One region of the Kluyvera fluvialis genome, then DNA from elsewhere that is predicted to be linked to it. Evidence: riboswitches for the same ligand, from Rfam matches in the RefSeq annotation. Region 1 holds a riboswitch; the other holds the start of a gene.

Region 1 (3,209 bases):
GTCACTTCACAGGCCAGCTCGGCATTTTTGCACAGCGACATAAAATCCCCCGCCTGAGCGCGGGTGGCTTTGTACTCCGGCAAATAGCGGCCCGCCTGGCGCATCATCCATACCGGGGTGACATCAACAGGCTGGCGCAGCAGCGCGCGCAGATAACGATCGTTTTTCAGTTCGGTCATTTTTCCATTCCTTGAGCTATTTCACGCCAGTGTAACATGTCTGTCATTCGTACTCTGCCCGACAGATTGCCACGGTGTCTTCAATCAACCGGCGCGCCACTGTGCCCGGCGGCGGCAGGAGCGGCAAGTTGTCGTAGCGATACCAGTTCGCTTCCAGCAATTCTTTCGGGTCGATAACTATCTCGCCGCTGTCGTATTCCGCCATAAACGCCGTCATCAACGATTGCGGGAACGGCCACGGCTGCGAAGTGACATAGCGCAGGTTTTTCACCTTAATGCCGCTCTCTTCCATCACTTCGCGCGCCACCGCCTGTTCTAAGGTTTCGCCCACTTCAACAAAGCCCGCCAGCACGGTGTGAACACCGTTGCGGTGGCGAACATGCTGCGCAAGAAGAATCGCGTCGTTACGGCGAATGGCGACAATAATGCAGGGCGCAATTTGCGGGTAATAGCGTTCACGGCAGTGGCTGCACAGCATCGCCCATTCGGTTTTGCTCGGGTGCATAGTGTGCCCGCAGTAGCCACAGTATTTATGCGAACGGTAAAACTCCGCTAGCTGCACGCCGCGCCCAGCCAGTTGAAACAGGCCAACGTCCAGGTCAAGCACCTGGCGTACCGAGCCCATGTCGTGGCGGCGCTGTTGCTGTACCAGCCATACCGGAGCACCATCCCATTCGCCAATCTGGAGTGCGCGCTGACCCACAAGATCGAAATTTACCGCTTCGCCATATGGCAATTCACCAGCGGGCAACCATAATTTTTGTTCGTGGCTGACTATCCACCAGCCGCGATCCGATTTTTCAATTATACGATCCATATCTCTTGCGCTACCTTTGCTTCACAGGCATGTTATTAACATAATATTTACATATTGATGTGAGCAGATTAAAACCACACTGATGCGGGGGTCAACCTATGTTAAACCAGTTAGAGAGCCTGACAGAGCGCGTTAAAGGACACCATCGACTGGTAGACCGCTGGCTGAACATTCGTAAGCACCTGCTCGTGGCTTACTACAATTTGGTTGGCCTTAAGCCTGGCAAAGAATCGTTTATGCGTCTTAATGAGAAAGCGCTTGATGACTTTTGTCAGCGTCTGGTTGACTACCTTTCTGCCGGTCATTTCAGTATTTATGAACGCATTATCCATAAAATGGAAGGCAACAGCCCGCTTTTAAACGCCAGCAAAATCTGGCCGCAGTTGGATGCCAATACCCAGTTGATTATGGATTACTACGATTCCACTCTGGAAAATGCTATCGACCAGGATAATGGTTTCGATTTCCAACAGGCGCTGTCTGATATCGGTGAAGCGCTGGAAGCGCGCTTCCTCTTAGAAGACCAACTGATCATGCTGGCCTTCGAGGCACTCGATCAGGGCGAGATGAAAAGCACGGCTTGAGATTTGCTGCGTTAACGAGTAGTTTACATTCATTACCTCTAATCATCAGAGGTTGCTTCTTGTCGGAGTGCCTTACGTGAAAGCGTAGGCTGAGACCGTTAATTCGGGATCCGCGGAACCTGATCAGGCTAATACCTGCGAAGGGAACAAGAGTAATTCAGCTTTATGCTGCTGCCTTTACGGGCGGCGCACATCCATTACTCAATCCGTCGTCTGACAAGCCATATCCTTACTTTTTTTGGAATGAGCTATGTCTGCCACCACTAAACCATCTCGTCGCGAACAGCGCGCCCAGGCCCAACATTTTATCGACACGCTGGAAGGGACTGCCTTTCCCAACTCCAAACGCATTTACATTAGCGGTTCACAGCCAGATATCCGTATTCCAATGCGCGAAATCCAGCTTAGCCCGACGCTGATTGGCGGCACGAAAGACGAACCGCAGTATGAAGAAAACGAGGCCGTGCCGGTGTACGACACCTCTGGACCTTACGGTGACGCCGAGGTGGCAATTAACGTCCAGCAGGGTCTGGAAAAACTGCGCCAGCCGTGGATTATCGCGCGTAACGACAGCGAAGAGTTAGACGACCGTAGCTCCGCCTATACCAGAGAGCGCCTGGCCGACGATGGGCTGGACGAGCTGCGCTTCACCGGCCTGTTAACGCCAAAGCGCGCCAAAGCAGGCAAGCGCGTAACGCAGTTGCACTATGCCCGTCAGGGGATAGTGACGCCGGAAATGGAGTTCATCGCCATTCGCGAAAACATGGGCCGCGAACGCATCCGCAGCGAAGTGTTGCGCCACCAGCATCCGGGCGTTGGCTTTGGCGCTCGTCTGCCGGAAAACATCACGCCAGAATTTGTGCGCAATGAAGTCGCCGCCGGACGCGCGATTATCCCGGCCAACATCAACCACCCGGAATCAGAACCGATGATCATCGGGCGCAACTTCCTGGTGAAGGTCAACGCCAACATTGGTAACTCGGCGGTGACGTCCTCCATCGAAGAAGAGGTGGAAAAACTGGTGTGGTCTACCCGCTGGGGAGCGGATACGGTGATGGATCTCTCCACCGGTCGCTATATTCACGAAACCCGCGAGTGGATTTTGCGTAACAGCCCAGTGCCTATCGGCACAGTTCCCATCTACCAGGCGCTGGAGAAGGTTAACGGAATAGCCGAAAACCTTACCTGGGAAGCCTTTCGCGACACATTGCTGGAGCAGGCCGAACAGGGCGTGGACTACTTTACTATCCACGCGGGCGTCCTGTTGCGCTACGTGCCAATGACCGCCAAACGCCTGACGGGCATTGTCTCGCGCGGCGGGTCGATTATGGCGAAGTGGTGCCTTTCTCATCATCAAGAGAATTTCCTCTACCAGCACTTCCGCGAAATCTGCGAAATTTGCGCGGCCTACGACGTGTCACTGTCACTGGGCGATGGTCTGCGCCCTGGCTCTATTCAAGATGCCAACGACGAAGCGCAGTTCTCCGAGCTGCATACTCTGGGCGAGCTGACCAAAATTGCCTGGGAATATGACGTGCAGGTGATGATTGAAGGCCCAGGCCACGTGCCGATGCATATGATCCAGCGCAACATGACTGAAGAGCTGGAACACTGCCACGAAGCGCCGTT
Region 2 (3,209 bases), 540 kb from region 1:
GGGGCGGCACATTTTGCGCGTGCTTTACTACCGCCCAATGCAAAACCTGCTGCCCGGCACGGCGATGCGCCGCTCAGAAACGCACATTGCGCGGCAGATTTTCAGCGCCCTCACCCGCATAAATGAGGAAAACGGGGAACTGGAAGCGGATATTGCGCACCATTGGCAGGAAATTTCCCCGTGTCACTGGCGTTTTTATTTACGCCCAGGTATTCATTTCCACAATGGTCGCGAGCTGGAAATGGACGATATCATCCGTTCCCTGCAACGGATTAACACGCTGCCGATGTATACCCATATTACGCGTATCGTCTCGCCCACCGCCTGGACTCTGGATATCCACCTCTCACAGCCAGACCGCTGGCTACCGTGGCTGCTGGGGCATACCTCGGCAATGATCCTGCCGCAAGAGTGGCAAACGCTGTCGAATTTTGCGCGCCAGCCTATTGGCACGGGGCCGTATGCGGTGGTTCGCAATAACCAAAACCAGCTAAAGATTCATGCGTTTGAGGAGTATTTCGGCTATCGGGCGTTAATTGATGAAGTGAATGTATGGGTATTGCCCGACGTCGCCGACGAGTTGAGCTGTGGCCTGACCTTACAAGGCACGACGGAAAGCGAGCAGGCGGTAGAAAGCCGCCTGGAAGAAGGCTGTTACTACCTGCTGTTCGACGCCCGCTCCCCGCGCGGCGCAAACCCACAGGTGCGCCAGTGGCTGAGCCATATTCTGGCTCCCGCCAACCTGCTGTACCATGCCAGCGAGCAGTATCAACAATACTGGTTCCCGGCCTACGGCCTGCTGCCGCGCTGGCATCACGCTCGTAGCAAAGCCTGTGAAAAACCGGCGGGGCTGGAGAGCGTCACCCTCGGCTTCTACCGCGACCACGTCGAGCACAAAGTGATTGCCCGCCTGATGGAACAACTGCTGGCGGAACATCAGGTCAAACTGGAAGTGAATGAAATCGACTACCAGGAATGGCACGCCGGCAACATCATCAGTGATCTGTGGCTCAACAGCGCCAACTTTACCCTGCCGCTCAACTTCTCGCTCTTTGCCCATCTGTGCGAAACGCCGTTGATCCAGAACTGTATTCCTCGTGACTGGCAGGCCGATATTAATCAGTGGCATTCCGGCGAGCTGGATCTCCCGGCATGGAGCCAGCAATTGCTGGAACAACAGGCCATTGTGCCGCTCATCCACCATTGGTTGCGCATTCAGGGGCAGCGCAGTATGCGCGGGGTGCGCATGAACACGCTGGGCTGGTTTGATTTTAAATCCGCCTGGTTTGCGCCACCCGATCCGTAACCTTTTGCGATTATTCACATAAACATTACAATAGCGGCGTTCTCAACGGGGTGCTGATTAACAGACACAACATCATGCGAATTTCACACGATGACGCGTCTGGGCTGAGAAAATACCCGTCGAACCTGATCCGGATAACGCCGGCGAAGGGATTTGAGGCTGACTCAAAATCCTTTGCCACCCATTTACTGAGGTGCAAAGTGTTCAAAAAATTACTTCCCCTGCTGCTGCTGATTGCCGCGCCAGCATTTGCAAAACCCGTCCTCACTGTCTACACCTACGACTCATTTGCCGCCGACTGGGGTCCAGGCCCAACGGTGAAAAAAGCGTTTGAAGCCGACTGCAACTGCGAACTGAAATTTGTCGCGCTGGAAGACGGCGTTTCGCTGCTCAACCGTCTGCGTATGGAAGGCAAAAACAGCAAAGCCGACGTGGTGCTGGGGCTGGATAACAACCTGCTGCAAGCGGCAACCGACACCGGGCTATTTGCCAAAAGCGGCGTACCAACCGACGCGGTGAGCATCCCCGGCGGCTGGAAAAACGAGACCTTTGTGCCGTTCGACTACGGTTATTTCGCTTTTGTGTACGACAAAAATAAACTCAAAAACCCGCCGGAAAGCCTGAAAGAACTGGTCGAGAGCGACCAAAAATGGCGCGTTATCTATCAAGACCCACGCACCAGTACCCCGGGATTAGGGCTGCTGATGTGGATGCAAAAAGTCTACGGCGATAACGCACCGCAAGCCTGGCAAAAACTGGCGGCAAAAACCGTTACCGTCACCAAAGGCTGGAGCGAAGCCTACGGCCTGTTCCTGAAAGGGGAAAGCGACCTGGTGCTGAGCTACACCACCTCTCCGGCTTATCACATCATCGACGAAAAGAAAGATAACTACGCGGCAGCGTCGTTTGCAGAAGGCCACTATTTGCAGGTAGAAGTCGCCGCGCGCACGGCGGCCAGCAAACAGCCGGAACTGGCGCAAAAATTCCTCCAGTTTATGGTTTCGCCTGCGTTCCAGAGCGCAATTCCAACCGGCAACTGGATGTATCCGGTCACTCAGGTGACACTGCCAGAAGGCTTTAACGGCCTGGTGAAACCGCAAACCGCGCTGGAATTTACCCCACAGCAAGTCGCTGCCGAACGTCAAAACTGGATTAATGCATGGCTTCGCGCCGCCAGCCGCTAATCGCCCGCTGGCTGTATCCGGGGCTGACGGCGACCACGCTGATGGTTGCCGTCGCCCTGGCGGCTTTTTTGTCGCTGTGGCTTAACGCGCCGGAAACCTCCTGGACGACGCTGCTTAGCGATAGCTATCTGTGGCATGTGGTGCGCTTCTCTTTCTGGCAGGCGTTTTTATCGGCACTGCTGTCGGTACTGCCCGCGATTTTCCTCGCCAGAGCGCTTTACCGACGGCGCTTTCCAGGCCGCCAACTGCTGCTGCGCCTGTGCGCAATGACACTGATTCTACCGGTGCTGGTTGCCGTGTTTGGCATTCTCAGTGTTTATGGTCGTCAGGGCTGGCTGGCACAACTGTGCCAATGGTTTGGCGGGCAGTGGCATTTTTCCCCCTATGGCCTGCAAGGTATTTTGCTGGCGCATGTGTTTTTCAATATGCCGATGGCAACCCGTCTGCTGCTTCAGGCGCTGGAGCAAATTCCCGGCGAGCAGCGCCAGCTTGCCGCCCAACTCGGGATGCGCGGCTATCCGTTCTTCCGCTTTGTAGAGTGGCCGTGGCTACGGCGGCAAATTCTGCCTATCGCCACGCTGATTTTTATGCTGTGCTTTGCCAGTTTCGCCACCGTGCTGTCTCTGGGCGGCGGGCCGTCTGCTACCACCATTGAGCTGGCTATCTATCAAGCGCTGAACTTTGATTACGACCCCGCGCGGGCGGCAATGCTGGCACTG

What was found. Region 1 has a riboswitch for thiamine pyrophosphate ahead of thiC (phosphomethylpyrimidine synthase ThiC). Riboswitches for the same ligand answer to the same signal wherever they lie in the genome.
Region 2: another riboswitch for thiamine pyrophosphate. It lies ahead of thiB (thiamine ABC transporter substrate binding subunit); the one in region 1 lies ahead of thiC (phosphomethylpyrimidine synthase ThiC).

Annotation. Positions count from the first base shown of each region.
Region 1 covers NZ_AP046142.1:4,629,295-4,632,503, forward strand. Annotated here, with positions in the region: gene hemE (uroporphyrinogen decarboxylase) at 1-179, opposite strand, end outside; gene nudC (NAD(+) diphosphatase) at 223-996, opposite strand; gene rsd (sigma D regulator) at 1,095-1,580, shown strand; TPP riboswitch at 1,634-1,743, shown strand; gene thiC (phosphomethylpyrimidine synthase ThiC) at 1,831-3,209, shown strand, end outside.
Region 2 covers NZ_AP046142.1:4,092,801-4,096,009, forward strand. Annotated here, with positions in the region: gene sgrR (HTH-type transcriptional regulator SgrR) at 1-1,306, shown strand, start outside; TPP riboswitch at 1,343-1,476, shown strand; gene thiB (thiamine ABC transporter substrate binding subunit) at 1,507-2,490, shown strand; gene thiP (thiamine/thiamine pyrophosphate ABC transporter permease ThiP) at 2,466-3,209, shown strand, end outside.